DNA from 4 places in the Pseudomonas sp. AC242 genome. Region 3 is predicted to be linked to each of the others. Evidence: riboswitches for the same ligand, from Rfam matches in the RefSeq annotation. Region 3 holds a riboswitch; each other region holds the start of a gene.
What was found. Region 3 has a riboswitch for cobalamin ahead of cobW (cobalamin biosynthesis protein CobW). Riboswitches for the same ligand answer to the same signal wherever they lie in the genome.
Positions count from the first base shown of each region.

Region 1: linked by a shared signal. The riboswitch ahead of ACZZ0A_RS08890 (ABC transporter substrate-binding protein) and the one ahead of cobW (cobalamin biosynthesis protein CobW) in region 3 are both predicted to bind cobalamin.
Region 2: linked by a shared signal. The riboswitch ahead of cobO (cob(I)yrinic acid a,c-diamide adenosyltransferase) and the one ahead of cobW (cobalamin biosynthesis protein CobW) in region 3 are both predicted to bind cobalamin.
Region 4: linked by a shared signal. The riboswitch ahead of ACZZ0A_RS12850 (TonB-dependent receptor plug domain-containing protein) and the one ahead of cobW (cobalamin biosynthesis protein CobW) in region 3 are both predicted to bind cobalamin.

Region 1 is NZ_OZ409873.1:1,926,381-1,930,633, forward strand. Features, by position in the region: gene ACZZ0A_RS08885 (FecCD family ABC transporter permease) at 1-994, opposite strand, end outside; gene ACZZ0A_RS08890 (ABC transporter substrate-binding protein) at 1,003-2,016, opposite strand; cobalamin riboswitch at 2,161-2,354, opposite strand; gene ACZZ0A_RS08895 (Ppx/GppA family phosphatase) at 2,397-3,332, opposite strand; gene ACZZ0A_RS08900 (hypothetical protein) at 3,341-3,619, shown strand; gene ACZZ0A_RS08905 (ParD-like family protein) at 3,742-3,969, shown strand; gene map (type I methionyl aminopeptidase) at 3,966-4,253, shown strand, end outside.
Region 2 is NZ_OZ409873.1:1,109,277-1,113,529, reverse strand. Features, by position in the region: gene ACZZ0A_RS05080 (cobyrinate a,c-diamide synthase) at 1-1,191, opposite strand, end outside; gene cobO (cob(I)yrinic acid a,c-diamide adenosyltransferase) at 1,188-1,799, opposite strand; cobalamin riboswitch at 1,882-2,112, opposite strand; gene ACZZ0A_RS05070 (hypothetical protein) at 2,276-2,860, shown strand; gene ACZZ0A_RS05065 (PQQ-dependent sugar dehydrogenase) at 2,927-4,240, shown strand.
Region 3 is NZ_OZ409873.1:2,112,270-2,116,522, reverse strand. Features, by position in the region: gene cobN (cobaltochelatase subunit CobN) at 1-1,193, opposite strand, end outside; gene cobW (cobalamin biosynthesis protein CobW) at 1,197-2,270, opposite strand; cobalamin riboswitch at 2,370-2,581, opposite strand; cobalamin riboswitch at 3,644-3,865, shown strand; gene ACZZ0A_RS09645 (CbtB domain-containing protein) at 3,990-4,187, shown strand; gene ACZZ0A_RS09640 (CbtA family protein) at 4,199-4,253, shown strand, end outside.
Region 4 is NZ_OZ409873.1:2,857,966-2,862,218, reverse strand. Features, by position in the region: gene ACZZ0A_RS12860 (ABC transporter substrate-binding protein) at 1-372, opposite strand, end outside; gene ACZZ0A_RS12855 ((2Fe-2S) ferredoxin domain-containing protein) at 369-728, opposite strand; gene ACZZ0A_RS12850 (TonB-dependent receptor plug domain-containing protein) at 728-2,665, opposite strand; cobalamin riboswitch at 2,758-2,963, opposite strand; gene ACZZ0A_RS12845 (autotransporter outer membrane beta-barrel domain-containing protein) at 3,130-4,253, shown strand, end outside.

The sequences.
Region 1 (4,253 bases), 190 kb from region 3:
ACCTGCGGCCAACCAGAATCAAGGCGAACACCGGCGCACCGACCAGCGCGGTAATCACCCCGACCGGAATCACCTGACCCTTGATCAGCGTGCGCGACAGCACATCAGCAGCAATCAAAAACACCGCACCGCCCAAGGCACTGGCCGGCAGCAATCGCGCATGACCCATACCGAGCAACAGCCGCGCGGCGTGGGGAATCACCAGCCCGACAAAGCCGATTGAACCGACAATCGACACCATCACCGCCGTCACCAGCGCCGCACAACCAATCAGCAAAATCTGCACCCGTCGCACCGGAATGCCGAGGGATGCCGCCGAATCCGCGCCAAAGGTAAACGCATCCAGCGCCCGCCGATGCCACAGACACACAACCAGTCCCAGCACGGCAACCGGCACTGCCAGCCATACCGATGGCCAGCGCACGCCACCGAGATTGCCCAGCAGCCAGAACATGATGCCGCGCGCCTGTTCGGAGCTGGCCGAACGAGTAATCAGAAACGCCGTCAGGGCATTGAATAACTGCGAACCGGCGATCCCGGCAAGAATGATCTGCCCGGTGCCGCTGGCCGAACCGCTGACTCGCGCCAGCAGAATCACCAGCACGAACGCCGTGACGGCGCCGGCGAAGGCACCGACTGACAATGAGATCATCCCCGCGCCAACGCCAAGCAGCGCGACCATCACCGCCCCGGTCGAGGCGCCGGCAGAAATCCCCAGCAAGTAGGGATCGGCCAACGGATTACGCAGCAGCGACTGCAAAATCACCCCGCACGTCGCCAGACCCGCACCGCACGCGGCCGCGACCAGTGCGCGGGTCAGGCGGTAGTTCCAGACGATGCCTTCATCGATCGGGTCGAGCGCGTAACCGGCGTTCCACAACTTGTTCGCCAGCACTTGCACGACCACACCCGGTTCAATCGAGGTTTCACCGATGGCCACGCCCGCAACCACTGCAATCAACAGCGTCGCCAGGGCCAGCAACGTACGGATCAGGCTGGCACTCATCGCGACAGGTCATAGCCGTTGATGGCCGTGGCCAGTTGCTCGATGCCGTCGAACATGCGCAGGCTTGCCTGCATGGCCATGGCGTCGAGAATGATGATGCGGTTGTGTTTCACCGCGTCCATGTTGCGCGTCACCGGGTCGCTGCGCAGGAAGGCGAGTTTCTTTTCATAGTCGTCAGCGGGGAAGCGCCGACGGTCCATGCGCGCGATGACGAGGAAGGTCGGATTGGCTTTGGCGATGGTTTCCCAGCCGACCGTTGGCCACTCCTCATCGGACTCCACCACGTTACGCACGCCGAGGGTGCTGAGCATGAAATCGGGAACGCCTTTGTGCCCGGCCACAAATGGCTCGATGTCCATTTGTGCACTGGAGAACCACACCAGCGCGCTGGCGTCCTTCAGTTGTTTACCTTGGGCGGTGGCAATCGACTTGGCGAGGCTGGCCTTGAGTTCGTCGTTGAGCCGCTGGCCACGCTCCTGCACATCAAAGATTTGCGCCAGTTGGCTCACGCTTTTGTAAATCGTCTCGATGCGAAACGGCGCCAGTCGCGTGCCATCGGCGCCGACGAGGTTGTCCTTGGCTTCGCAATCGGAGGGCAGCAGGTAGGTCGGAATCTTCAATTCATGAAATTGCTCACGGGTGCCGACCGCGCCTTGCGGGCCGACCATCCATTCCAGCTCCACGGCGACCAGTTCCGGGCTCTTGCCGATCACCGACTCGAAACTCGGTTCGTTGTCGGCCAGGCGTTCGATCTTGTCGTCCTGCGGCTTGTACTTGGCCAGCACATTGTTGAACCACAGTGAGGTGCCGACGACTTTATCGCCCAGGCCCATGGCGTAGAGCATTTCCGTGCCGGCCTGGCCGATGGTCACCGTGCGCGTCGGGGCGTGCTGGAAGGTCAGGGTGCTGCCGCAGTTTTCGACCGTCAGCGGATAGACCGTCGGTGCCGCTTGCGCCAAGGCGCCAAGGCTCAGGCCGGTGATGAGGGTGGCGATGCGGGGCAGCAGCATGGGGCAGTCTCCTGGGGAACCGTACGGGGAGCGGGAGAGTACGGATCGGAAACACACCATCGAACGCGGTCAGGGAAACTGCGCAAGGCCGGTCATCAAAAGCAGAAGTACACGGCACGATGTCCTTCCCGGACACCCCGCCGGTTAGTAATCACTGTGCCGGCAGGTCTCCTGACTGATGCGTCATCGCCTGGCTCCGGCCTTCCCGGGATTCACCCAGTGGCAGTCGTGGAGCAGGCTCGGCACCTACAGTTGCGGGGGCAGTTCCGGTCAATGCTGTGCAAGCACCCCGGATTCCCTATTAGTCCCGTTCGGGAACCAGCGGCGGCATGGTAGTCGATCAAGCCGCTGAAGGGGAGACGAATCTGTTGCGGCGAGGATTAGTGCTGGCTCATCAAACCGTGCAAGACGCCTAAACGCAGGCCCGGTTCGGAGGGCAGCATTTGCGCGATGCCGAACACCTTGAACGCCGCCAGCATCAGCACCAGACCGCCGGGCAAAATGCTCTGGCGGTGTGGTTGCAGGCCGGCGAGCTTGAGCTGTTGCACGTTGTTCACCTTCAACAGCAGCAGCGACAGGCGCAGCAGTCCGCCGTAGGTGATGCCGTCCTGGCCGAAGTCGTTGAGGCGATTGGCCTTGAGCACTTTGGCCAGCATGCGTGCGGTGCCGGAAGAGCCGATGGTCTGCTGCCAGCCTTGCGCGCGATAGCGCTTGGCGACGTGTTCAAACTGCAGGATGGCGAAGCGTTCGGCCTCCTGTAGCGCGCCGGCGGACACATCACCGCCGCGAAAGAATCGCGTGCTCAAGGTGCCGCTGCCGATGGCGATGCTTTCGGTTAACAAGGGTTGTGAGCCCTGGCCGAGGATCAGCTCGGTGGAGCCTCCGCCGATGTCGACCACCAGGCGCAGGTCGTCGGCGCTGGGCAAGGCGTGAGTTACGCCGGCGTAGACCAGCCGCGCCTCTTCATGGCCGCAAATGACGTCGATGGGAAAGCCCAGATGCCGCTCGGCACTGGCCAGAAACAGCTGCGCGTTATCCGCTTCACGCACCGCACTGGTCGCCACCGCACGCACCCGGCCGGCCTCGAAACCGCGCAGTTTCTTGCCGAACCGCGCCAATGCCTGCCAGCCGCGATCCAGTGCCAGTGCATCCAGCGCACCGCCATCAAAGCCTTCGGCAAGCCGCACCGGTTCACGCAGGGTTTTCACTTCCTGAATCTGCAGGCCCTTTCGACTGCGCACCGACTGGCCGATCATCAGGCGAAAGGCGTTCGAACCCAGGTCGATGGCGGCAAACAGCGAGGCGTCGTCTTTCATGGGAATCCTTGCAGAGCATCCGTCGCGAGGCTCAAGACGGTTTGCGAGGATTCTGCCGTGATCTTGATGACATCCTGATGACGGGGCAGGGTCGGTTGAATGAATTTGCGGCTGTCATGACACTGTCATTATCCGGCGTCTATGCTGAGGCCAATACATCGCGTGTTCTTAAAGTTTTTGCTGCCGAATTTGGCAGCTTTTTTTTGCCCGCGATTTGGCAATGCCGCGAACTGATCGTTCCCACGCTCCGCGTGGTAATGCCTCTAGGGACGCTCCGCGTCCAGTGACGCGGAGCGTCACGGGCTGCATTCCCACGCAGGAGCGTGGGAACGATCAGCGTGTGTGTTTGCAATTTTGGTGGATGCTTGGCTAATATACGATCCATATACATATCGTATCGGATTCATATATGGGCATCGTAAAGATTTCAGAGGACATGCACGAGAACCTGCGTATCTCCAGCAACGCCCTCAGCCGCTCGATCAACGCGCAGGCCGAGCACTGGATGCGCATCGGCATGCTCGCCGAACTGCACCCCAACCTCGACCACAGCGCCATTTGCCGCTTGCTGATCCGCGCCGAACAGAACGGCGGGCTGGATCTGCAACAACTGACTCAGGAAGCCGTCAGCGCATGAGAAACCAGATCAAGATCAACACCCCGGCCGACATCGCTCAATCGCGCGCTGCCGGCAAACTCGCCGCCGAAGTACTGGCGATGCTGGTGCCGCACGTCAAGGCGGGCGTCACCACTGATCAACTCGACAAACTGTGCAACGACTACATCGTCAACGTGCAGAAAGCCGTGCCGGCCAATGTCGGTTATCACGGTTTTCCGAAAACCGTCTGCGCGTCGGTCAACGATGTGGTCTGCCACGGCATCCCGTCGGGCACACCGCTGAAGGATGGCGATATCGTCAAT
Region 2 (4,253 bases), 1.0 Mb from region 3:
TCCGCCATTCGGACTCAAGCCACGCGCAATCGGCGTCAGCTCAGTCGTCGTCAACGAATGATGATAAGTGTGCCCACGCAACGATCCTTCCGGCAAATCCACTGCTTGCAGCGCCAGTGCAGCCAGACGCTTCTGCATCACCGCGTCGCCCTTCAGCAGCCCAACCAACTCAGCGCGAGAGCCTTCAACGTCAGTCAAAGAATCCAGCAAATACAGCATCCCGCCACATTCGGCGAGCAACGGTTTGCCCGCTGCGTGATGCGCACGAATCGCCTCCAGCATCGCGGTGTTCTGCGACAACGCAACGTGGTGCAATTCCGGATACCCACCGGGCAAATACAGGCTGTCCGCCTCAGGCAATTGCGTGTCGCGGATCGGCGAGAAGAAACTCAACTCGGCGCCCATCGCCCGCAACAGATCGAGACTCGCGCCGTAGGTGAAGGCAAACGCCTCATCACGGGCAACGGCGATTCTCACATTCTTCAGCAGCGGCTCTACAGCGATCACATCAGGCGCGGCGAATTCCACGGCCGGTGGCAGCGCTACCTCGCAACTGCTGGCCAATGCATCGGCGGCGGCATCGAGACGCACATCGAGGTCATTCAGTTCGCTGGCCTGCACCAGGCCGAGATGACGACTCGGCAGTTCGATACCGGTCTCACGGGACAACGCGCCATACCAACGCAAACCTTCCGTGAGGCTGCCTTCGAGCAATTGCGCATGCCGCAAGGTGCCGACGCGATTAGCCAGTACACCGGCAAACGGCAGGTCCGGCTGATACTTCGCCAAGCCCAGCGCCAGCGCACCAAAGGTTTGCGCCATGGCCGTGCCGTCGATCACGCCGAGCACCGGCACGCCGAAGTGCCGCGCCAGATCGGCGCTGGACGGCGTGCCATCGAACAGGCCCATCACGCCTTCGATCAGAATCAGATCCGCCTCATTGGCGGCTTCCCACAACAGACGACGACTTTCCTGCTCGCCGACCATCCACATGTCCAGTTGATACACCGGCGCACCGCTGGCGCGTTCGAGAATCATCGGATCGAGAAAGTCCGGGCCGCATTTGAACACGCGCACCTTGCGCCCCTGATTGCGATGCAAACGGGCCAGTGCGGCGGTGACGGTGGTCTTGCCCTGACCGGAAGCCGGCGCGGCGATGAGCACCGCCGGGCAGTGACGTGGCTGATTCAAAGTTCGACGCCTTTCTGCGCTTTGATGCCAGCCTGGAAGGCGTGTTTGAGCATGCCCATTTCAGTCACAGTGTCGCCCATTTCGATCATTTCCGGCTTGGCCGCGCGACCGGTGACGATCACATGCTGCATCGGCGGACGCGCCTGCAAATCGCTGAGCACCAGATCGAGATCGAGGTAACCATGTTTGAGGGCGATGTTGAGTTCGTCGAGCACCACCAGACCGATCGACGGATCGCGCAGCAGTTCGCGGGACACGGCCCACGCGGCTTCGGCGGCGGCGATGTCGCGCTGACGATCCTGGGTTTCCCAGGTGAAGCCCTCGCCCATCACATGAAAGCGCACTTGCTCAGGGAAGCGGCGAAAAAACAGCTCTTCGCCGGTGCTGTTGCGGCCCTTGATGAACTGCACCACGCCGCACTGCATGCCGTGGCCCATGGCGCGGGCGAGCATGCCGAACGCCGAGCTGCTTTTGCCTTTGCCATTGCCGGTCAGCACCAGCACCAGCCCGCACTCGTCAGGCGAGTTGGCGATGCGTTCGTCGATCACGGCTTTTTTGCGCTGCATACGCGCCAGATGGCGTTCGTCGCGCTCGGGGGAATCGGTCATGGGGGGAGCTCTCCGTTGAGGCTGGATAACGGCGGGCAGGCACAAGAATAGACGGCAAAAAGCCTGGCATCGCCCACCGTGATGCCGCTGGATGGATCAGGCCGGTCTCCGGGCTCATGAGCGGCGTTTCGCCTGACTGCGCGCCTTCCCGCTTCTTTCGAGGCAGTGGCTCAAGGCGCAGTTTTCACTCATTTACCGTTGCGGGGGCAGCGCCGGGATCGTGGTGGTTCTTCGCTTGAAGACAACCCTCACCGGCTTCCCTGTTTCACTCTGTCGACGCAGGTCACAGAGCACCTGAAACAAGCCGCGAAGGTTAGAGGGTTGGGGGTGGAGCGTCAATTAAAGAGGCGGTCATCGGGCGAATAACTGCCGCCGATCAATTATCTGACGCCAATCTTGTGCCACACTGATACAAATGATATCAAAGAGCCATGCTTTTACCGAAAAGCCCACTACAACAATAAAGGATGATGACGATGCAAGGCATGATCATCAGCAACCCGCGCCTGGAATTCCTGCGCCCGGTGCTTGAACGCTGGTTTGACTGTATCGACCGTTACAACGCCGTGCGCGGCGACAGCGACACCCCTTACTGGCATGACGAGAAAGCCAATCTCGGATTGCTCTCGGCCGCAGCCTGGATGGCTGAGCTGGTGACTTTGAACGGCACTGCCACGCGCAAGCAGAATGAAGAAGGCGAGCGCAATGCCCGCGCTGATCTGTTTCTGGCCGGCGCCGAAGACCGCGCCTTTATCCAGGCCACCCAGCGCTGGCCAAAGGTTACCAACCTCAATCTGACCCAAGCCCTGCTGGACATCACCAACGACGCCAAACGCATCAGCTACGCCAGCGACCTCAAGCTCGGCTGCCTGTTTGTCGCGCCGCAAAAAGCCCAGCACAGCGCCAGCCCCGAAGAGCTGCAGGACATGGTCGACGACCTGCAAAAGGAACACACTTGCGCGGTCGCCTGGTATTTCCCCTACGCCTACCGCAAGTTACGCAGCGAAGCCGGCAATTATCACCCGGGCATCGCCGTGCTGTTCAAGGAAGCGCGCGGTTGAGCAGTTGAACCATCGGGCTTGCGCCCTCCTCTATGATTAGGAATGCATTCATAGGGAAGATCAGCAATGCGCAAGCCCCAGCTCGTTTTTGTCATCGCCTTCGCCGGAGGACTCGCCGCCTGCGGTGAAACCTCCAGCCTGCAAGTCTCCGACGGCACCGGCCCGTCACCGAAGCTGCCCGAACCGAACAAGACCCTGATCCCGACGGTGAATATCGCCCCGGCGATCGGCTGGCCCGACGGCGGCAAACCGACAGCGGCGGCTGGCACCCAGGTCGCGGCATTCGCCGAAGGCCTCGATCATCCGCGCTGGCTCTATGTGCTGCCCAATGGCGATGTGTTGGTAGCGGAAACCAATGCCCCACCGAAACCGGATGACAGCAGCGGGATTCGCGGCTGGGTGATGAAGAAGGTCATGGGCAAGGCTGGCGCTGGCGTGCCAAGCCCAAACCGCATCACCCTGCTGCGTGACGCCGATCACGATGGCGTCGCCGAGACCCGCACGGTGTTTCTGCAAAACCTCAACTCGCCGTTCGGCATGACCCTGGTTGGCAATGACCTGTACGTCGCCGATACCGATCGCCTGCTGCGTTTCAACTACGAACCCGGCGCGACCGAGATCAAATCGCAGCCGATCAAGGTCGTCGATCTGCCCGGCGGCACGCTGAATCACCACTGGACCAAAAACGTCATCGCCAGCAAGGACGGCAGCAAACTGTACGTCACGGTCGGCTCGAACAGTAATGTCGGCGAAAATGGTCTGGATAAAGAAGAAGGCCGCGCGGCGATCTGGGAAGTCGATCGGGCGACCGGCAATCACCGCATCTTTGCCTCGGGCATCCGCAACCCCAATGGCCTGGCCTGGGAGCCTGTCAGTGGCGCGCTGTGGACAGCGGTCAACGAACGCGACGAGATCGGCAGTGATCTGGTGCCGGACTACATCACTTCCGTGAAGGACGGTGGTTTTTATGGCTGGCCGTTCAGCTACTACGGCCAGCATGTCGATGTGCGTGTGTCGCCGCAAAATCCGGACCTGGTGGCCAAAGCCATCGCCCCGGATTACGCAGTCGGCCCGCACACCGCCTCACTGGGTCTGAGCTTCGCCGAGGGCAACACGCTGCCGGCGCAGTTCAAGGAAGGCGCGTTCATCGGCCAGCATGGTTCATGGAACCGTAAACCGCACAGTGGCTACAAAGTGATTTTCGTGCCGTTTACCGGTGGCAAGCCGAGTGGCAAACCGGTGGATGTGCTGACCGGTTTCCTCGACAAGGACGAGAATGCACTCGGTCGCCCGGTGGGCGTGGTGATCGATCAGCAAGGTGGCTTGCTGGTGGCGGATGATGTCGGCAACAAGGTGTGGCGAGTGTCGGCCAGCAAATAATTTTCGCCATGCA
Region 3 (4,253 bases):
CCGACGCCGTTGCCGATGCGTCCATCACGGGTTGGGTAGTTGGCGAGAATCAGCGCGATGCGTTTTTCGCCATTCGGCACCCGCGCCAGATCGATCCAGCGCCGCGCCAGTTCAGCGACAAAATCCATGCGCTCGGGTTGCGCGCGATAGCAGACCACGTCGGACTGACTGCGCTCGCTGCGCCAGGCCAGATCCTTGAAGCTGATCGGTCGGCTGATGATGCGCCCGTCGAGTTCCGGCAAGGCAATGTGCATGGCCAGATCCCGCGGCCCCAGGCCTTGCTCGCTGGCGCGCCAGCCAGGCTCGTTGTCCTGCGCGCAGATCGCCTGGATCACCGGAATATTGCGGCGAAACGGCCGCAAGTGCGGCGCTTCAGGGCTGGATTGGGCGAAGCCAGTGGTGTTCAAAATCACCCCAGCCTCGACTTCATCCAGCCAATCCTCGACCACCGCCAGGCAGCCGGGTTCTTTCAGACTGGCCACCGCGATCGGCAGCGGATTAAGCCCCGCCGCCTGCAAGCGCTGGCAGAAAACATCGATAAAAGCAGTGTTCGCCGCCTGCAGATGCGAGCGGTAAAACAGCACCGCCGCAACCGGGTTTTCGGGCAGCCATTCGGCTTGCCAGTCACTCAGTGCGGCGGAGGTTTTATTGGGGTGGTAAATCGCCGTGCGCGGCAGGGTCTGCGGCTCTTCCCAAGGGTAATCGCGGCCGAGCCAACGGCTGGCCAGACAGCGGAAGAAGTCCAGCGCATTGCCCAGGCCGCCCTGACGCAAAAACTGCCAGAGCCGGTCGCGATCTTCGGCGTTGGCAGTGCTCAAGTCGCTGAGCTCCGGATCGGGACGGTCATCGCCCGGCACCAGAATCAGCTGCACGCCACGCTCGGACAACTCAACCAGACGCTCAACGCCATAACGCCAATAGGCAATGCCACCGTGCAACGAAATCAGAATCACCTTGGCGTGACGCAGCACTTCATCGACATACAGATCGACCGAGGCGTGATTCTGCACCTGCATCGGATTGGCCAGGCGCAGGCTCGGGTAATCCTCGGGCAACTGCTGCGCGGCCTCGGCGAGCAGCGCCAGGCTGGAGTCGCCGCTGCACAGGATCACCAGCTCGGCGGGGGTTTGGCCAAGGTCGGCAATGTTGTCATCCGAGACGAAACCGCCGGGCTGGGTCCTGAGCAGGTGCATGGATTAAACGCTGAGCGCGGCGCGCAGTTGCGCTTCGAGTTGGGCGGCGTCGAGTTCCTGGCCGATCAGCACCAGACGTGTCACGCGCGCTTCATCGGCGCCCCACTGACGGTCGAAATGTTTGTCGAAACGCGTACCTACACCCTGGATCAGCAGGCGCATCGGCTTGTTCGGAATGGCGGCGAAACCTTTGACCCGGAGGATGCCGTGCTTGACCACCAGTTGTGTCAGTGCGTCGAGCAGCAGGCTTTCATCGGCTTGCGGCAGTTCGATGGAGATCGAATCGAAGGCGTCGTGATCGTGGTCATCGTGGTCGTCATCGCCTTCACCGTGGTGGTGATCGTGATGGCTGTGGCGGCTGTCGATGTGTTCTTCGGATCCGGCGCCGAGGCCGATCAGCACGTCCAGCGGCAGACGGCCGTTGCTGGCTTCGATGATTTTCACCGCTGGCGGCAGCTCTTCGGCGACTTCAGCGCGAACGCGAGCCAGATCTTCCGGGCTGGTCTGGTCGGCCTTGTTGAGGATGACGAGGTCGGCGCTGGCCAGTTGGTCGGCGAACAGTTCGTGCAGCGGCGATTCGTGATCGAGGTTCGGATCGAGTTTGCGCTGGGCATCGACCTGATCCGGGAACGCAGCGAAGGTGCCGGCAGCGACGGCCGGGCTGTCGACCACAGTGATCACCGCGTCAACGGTGCAGGCGCTGCGGATTTCCGGCCACTGGAAAGCTTGTACCAACGGTTTCGGCAGGGCCAGGCCCGAGGTTTCGATGAGGATGTGGTCGAGGTCGCCACGACGGGCAACCAGTTCACGCATCACCGGGAAGAATTCTTCCTGAACGGTGCAGCACAGGCAGCCGTTGGCCAGCTCGTAAACGCGGCCGGTGGCTTCTTCTTCGGTGCAACCGATGGTGCATTGCTTGAGGATTTCACCGTCAATGCCCAACTCGCCAAACTCGTTGACGATCACCGCGATACGACGGCCCTGAGCGTTGTCGAGCATGTGCCGCAGCAGCGTGGTTTTGCCCGAACCGAGGAAGCCGGTGACGATGGTGACGGGGAGTTTGGCCAGTGTTTTCATCGGTATGCCCTTTGGCAAGCGGCGGGCATACGGGACGAGAACCGGCAACGCGCGTGCGTGCCCGGAGAGTTCGCCACCGGATCACCCCGCCCGGTTGAATTGAGAATCTGTGACGAGGCAGGTCTCCTGGCTGACGGCGTTCAGGCGCTGGGCCTGGCGTTTGCTGCGCCTTCCCGCGGGCTCATCAGTTGAGCTGGCAGTGGCGTGGCAGCGAACATCACCGTTCACAGTTGCGGGGGCAGCCGCGGCATTGACCGCGTTCCCTTCTTAGCTTCGGCGTGGGCCGAAGAACCTCGAAGGCGCAAGGCTACGCATCGTCTAAGGGTGGGTCAATGGGCGTTGAGATTTGGTTTTGGGGGCATATCCGTTGCTGCGGGTGCTGCCGCTGGCGGTTTCGCTCTTACAGCGAGTCCCTTTTTCAAACGCCAAAAAGGAACCAAAAGGCTTTGCCCCGGCGTACGGCACTTCGCTGAGGCTCAGTGTTCCCTCGCTACGGTGTCCATCCGGGGGCATCGCCTACGGTTTGCTTCGCTGCACCTCCTCTCGATGTGTTCGACTTCGTCGAACGGCGCTGCGCGCCTAACCCCCGGATGAACACCTTCGCTCGGCCTGCCGAAGGGGCAAAAGATCAAAAGCCAAAGCCAAAGCCAAAGCCAAAGCCAAAGCCAAAGCCAAAGCCAGATCAAGAGCCCCTCACCCTAGCCCTCTCCCAAAGGGAGAGGGGACTGACCGAGTGGTTTGGTAGGGTTACGCCGACGTGAGATATCGCGTTGAACTCAAGCTTTGAAAAGCACATAAATCGGCTTCCTCTACCTCGGGAGATTGGACTGATCGAGGCGTTTGGGGGAGGTACGCCGACGTGCGATACCGCGTTGAACTCAGATTTTGAAAAGCCCACAAATCGGCTCCCTCTCCTTAGGGAGAGGGCTGGGCGGGCGGCGTTCCGATGAGGGGCGAATCCACCACAAATCCAAAGCCGACCACGCTGTGCTCCTCACCACTCAATAGGCCGAGTGTCAGCTCGCCTGCTTTTGATCTTGATCTTGATCCACCGGCGACGTCGGAAGGCTGAGTGGAGGGATTGATCCGGGCGTGGGAGCGCAGCGACCGTTTGGCGCAGCCAAACACAGCGGGAGTAGGTGCAGCGAAGCAAACCGGAGACGCTGCGCCCGGATCGATCCCGGAGCGAAGGGACCCCGAGCCCCAGCGAGCGGGCCGCACGTAGGAGCAAGCCTTTTTGGTTACTTTTTTCTGGGCCGGCACTCCGGGCGTCTGGAAAAAGTGACCCGCCGTAAGGGCGGAACCCTAATCAGCAACACCCGCAGCAACGGATCCACCCCAAAAAATTGACCAAAACCCCACCCCCATGCTCTCCTACACAACTTGTTACGGGTGCCCTTCACAGGGTGAAACGGGAAACCGGTGAATCATGTGCTTTACTCAAGCCCATGTCAGTCCGGTGCTGCCCCCGCAACGGTAAGCGAGCGAAGCGTCAAAACCACTGTGTCAGCAAGGCATGGGAAGGTGACGCTTGCAGGTCGGCCTGACGCCAACCCCTCGTGAGCCCGGAGACCGGCCCGCAACACACAGCCCGCATTTTGTGCGTCGCTGAACATAACAAACCCGCGGTGGGCGGGCGCTGTTCGAACCTCTGCGAGCCCGACCCGCAGGGGTTTTCATGCGCTCGATTCACCCACTGACACTCCAGAGGGAAGCGCCATGTCGATCATCAGCAGCACCGGCAGCAACACGGACAAAATTGTCAGCACCACCACCCTGAGCCAACGCCTGAGCGCTGCGATCTTCGCGTCGATCCTCGGCGCCAGCCTGGTCTACTTCGCCGGTTTCTCGCACATCGAGGCGGTGCACAACGCCGCTCACGATACCCGTCACAGCGCCGCGTTCCCGTGCCACTGAGACCTGCCGACATGATCAAGCGTATTGCGCAAACCGCAGGTTTCACCGGCCTGCTGGCCGCCCTGC
Region 4 (4,253 bases), 750 kb from region 3:
AGAACCGACGCCATTGCGCGCCAGACCCGAGCGTGAAGTCACACCGTCGCCGAATGCCGTGGCGAACCCGCCAATCACCAGATCAGGTTTCTGTGCGTAAAGCACTTCGCTGGCCGGGTATTGCCGCGCGATCACCGGCACACCGAAATACGCGGCTGGCCGCTGACCGGCATCGGTGTCATCCAGATACGCCACGCCAACCAGCGCTGGCCCGGCACCCAGCGCCAGGACGAGATCCGCCGCATGCTGATTGAGCGCGACGACGCGCGAAGGCGCAGCGGCGTTCCAGTCCTCGCCGCAATTACTGAAGCTGTCGGCGAGTGTCGGCATTGAACAGAGCAGGGCGCCAAGCGCTAACAGGATCGATTTCATCCCTGCGCCTTGACCAGCAAATCCGCGACCACTTCACCGCCCACCAGATGCCCCTCGACCAGCCGCTGCACCTCTTCATGGCTGTGCACGCCATACCAGCAACGTTCCGGGTACACCGTCACAATCGGCCCCAGATTGCACGGAAACTGGCAGTGCGTGCGCGTCAGCAAGACGCCGCCCGGCGTCTCGATGCGATCGTGCGCCAGCAAATGCCGGCGCAGGGTTTTCCATAACTGCAAGGCGCCGCGCTGGGTGCAGCGCGGGCCGGTGCAGAGGAACACATGGCGTGCGTGCTCGGGCACGTGCGACCAGTCCGGGTGCGTATCGACGCCGTCGACGGTTTTGATTTCACTCATCAGAAGCGGTACGTGTAGCGTACTTCGGAGGTGAACGGCCGGCCGAGGTTGTCGACGTTGCTCGAACGGCTGGTGACGTAGTCGCGGTCGAAGAGGTTTTCCACCAGCAGACTCACCCGGTGTTGGTGGGCGTTGTCGAGGTAGCGATAAGCGTCGGCGTCGACCACCGAATAATTGCCGTATTCGACTTGCTTCGAGCTTTTGATATCGCGGATGTAACGGATCGCACCGCCAACACCCCACAGGCGATTTTCCGATTCATAACCCACCCGCGAACGGGCGAAGAAGCTCGGGATGTCGTTGATGGTTACACCGGTGCGCGACTCGGTGAGGTTGCGGGTCATGTCCGCTTGCAGGCTCCACTGATCGTTGAGCGCCAGTTTCGCGTCCGCCTCGAAACCGCGCATCTGGATCGTGCCTTCACCGTTGACCCACTGAATGTCATCGACGGTGATCAGGTCGTCGATCTTGCGTTTGAACAGGGTCACGCTGGCGCTGACTTCGCGATCCAGCAGCAGGCCCTTGTAGTCGACACCCAGCTCCGTATTGCGGCTTTTTTCCGGTTTCAGGTTGCGGTTGCCGATCTCGTCGCCCGGCTCGTTGACGAACAGTTGCTCGGCGTTCGGCAGTTTGTAGGCGCTGCCGTATTGACCGCGCACCGACCAGTTGTCGTTGAGGTCATACAGCGAAGTGAGCATGCCGACCGTGGCGCTGTCGCCACCGCTCATGGCCTCGTGACGCACGCCGATGCTCGGATGCCAGTCGGGCAGGGCGTCGATCTGCGGGCGCAGTTGCGTGTAGAACGCATGGGCTTCGGCCTTGTCGTTGTCGATGATCAGCACGTCGTCCTGGCCCTTGAACCACTGGTTGTCGCTGCCGAACACCAGCACATGGCCGCCGGGCAATTCTGCTTTGCCTTCGGCCTGCACGCCCCAATCGGTGAAGCCCCAATAGTCGTTGTGGTTGATGACTTTTGTGCCGCCGCCGGCGACGTTGTTGACCCGGGTGTAGCGCGTGTCCCAGTCGTTGATATGGCCTTTGACGAAGTAGCTCAGACGCTCATTGACGGTCTGCTCGAAGGTCGCCGTGGCGATCTGCTGCACGCGGTCGTTGGTGGTCTTGTGATTGTCGACCGGACGGGCGAAGTCGAGGTTGGCGTCGGCGTATTGGTAGAACAGTTCCAGCCGCGCATCCTCGCCAAACGACTGAATCGCCTTACCGCCGAAGGTGGTGACTTCGTAGGCACGGTTCTTCCCAGAATCGTTTTTCATGTCGCGGTTGCGATACGGCTGATAGCCGTCGGAGACGTTGTGACTGACGTACGCCAGCAAACCCAGGTCGCCGAATCCGTTAGTGAAGATATTCTCGACCCGCGCATCCTCGGTGGTACCGCCAAAGCTGTCCACGCCCAGATTCACTTCGCCGGCGGCTTTGCGCGACTGCGGGCTGCGGGTGACGATGTTGATCACGCCGGATACGGCTTGGGTGCCGAACAACAGGCTCTGGCCCCCTTTGAGTACTTCGATGCGTTCGATGGCGTTGGCCGGCAGGGTGTCGAGATAGAGGCCGCCGTACAGGCGATTGTTCAGGCGCACGCCGTCGAGCAGGATCAGCGTATCGTCGTTGCGCCCGCCCAGCAGCGAATAGGTGCCGTAGTCGAACGGGCCATTTTTCGGCGCGACGTACAGGCCGGGAATGAACATCTGCATGACGCGACTGACATCGGCACTGGGGCCGGCGCGCTCGATCTGTTCGCGGCTGACGATCTCGACCTTGCTGCCGAACTTCGCCATGTCGGCGACCGTGGTCGACTCCACCGACGGTGCGGAAACGATTTGCTGATTGAGTTCCAGTGGTGTGTCGTCGGCCAGTAGCAGCGGGCTGAACAGGCAACCAAGAAACAGGGTTGGAGCAGAAGTGTAGAAAGGTCGAATCATTGTCTTCTCGAAAAGGATCTTCGCAGAAGAGCATGCAAGAGAAGGCATCGCGCACAGCCAATACCGGCCCATGCCCGCCCACCGCAGGATTTTGCCAAACAGCAATTCAGGCCGGTCTCCGGGCTCGCGCGTATCGAGGCTTTCACCTTCCCATGGCCGTCTAACCACAGTGGTGTATCGAAAGCATCACGCGCATACCGTTGCGGGGGCAGCACCGGACTTGTTCGAAAAGAACGTACCGGTTTCCCGTTTCACCCCATGCACGGCGGCATGGGACACCTGAAACTGGGCGGCATCTGAACATTCGAATGACCGTTCGTCAACTTGCCGATACAGGTACTCGACCCGCGAATTACCAACTTTGGAAATAACTACTAAGGTCTATAGCGGTAATCACAACGCAATATCGCGCGGCGTCGACAGGCGTGAGGGATTCGCCACGTACGCTGAACAGGGAGGTTCTCATGCACGGTGCCAGCGGCCATCCTCACGGTGGGCACGCCCCGCATTTCATTCGCAGCGCTTTACTGGTCGCCATGGCCAACACCCTGATGCTCGCAGACGCTCAAGCTGCGTGCGGGCCTTTGGCGGCGGGTGCCTACAACGTCTCGCAAACCTGTTTGCCGGCGGCCGGCGTCGATGCGTCGATCAGCACGCAGTCGGGCACTACCATTACCACTACGGCGGGTTCCTCGTTGAACAGTCGTGGCAACAATGCCAACACCACGCTGACACTCACTGGCACTACGGTAAACAGCACACCCCCAACGGCCGCCAACGCAGTGTTTGCCAATGTCATCGGCACCACCGGCAACGCCAGCCTCAGCGTCAATGGCGGGACCAACACGGTGAATGTCGGCGGCAGTGGCCTGGACGCGCTGGCGATCACCAATGCCAGCGCTGGCTCGTCGACGTTTTCGGTGAGTGCCGGCACCACGCTGAACATCCTCAATACCGTGGTCGGCAATGAACACGATGGCATCGACATCAACGCCAGCGGCGGCGGGGCGATCAACCTGAATCATCAGGGCAATGGCCAGATCACGTTGCTCGGCGGCAACGGCGTCTGGACCAAAGCCACGGGCAGTGGCGAGACCAACGTCAACGTCGGCAGTGGCGTGAGTATTCTGGTCAACAACGATGATGCACTCTCGGCCGGTCTTCCGATCATTGACGACACTTTGCCGACTGCCGGCATTGGTAACCACGCCGGCGTGCATACCCGCGCAGTCAATGGCAACACCACACTGATCAACGCGGCGAATGTGCAAAGCATCGGCATGAACGCCTTTGGCTTGTTCACCGAGGGCGGCACAGGCAATACCCGCCTGACCAACAGCGGCAACCTGAGTACCAGCGGCCTCAACGGTTTCGGCATTCGTTCGTTTTCCAGCGTTGGCAGCATCGCCATCGTCAACGACGGCGCCATCACCACCACGGGTGGCGGCGCCCACGGTATCTATGCCAATGACAATGTCGGCGGCAGCGGTTCGATCAGCATCGAGAACAATGCTGCCATCAACGTCGGCAGCACGGCCAATACCGCCGGTTCGCGGGCGATCTACGTGATCAAGCGCGGTACCGGTGA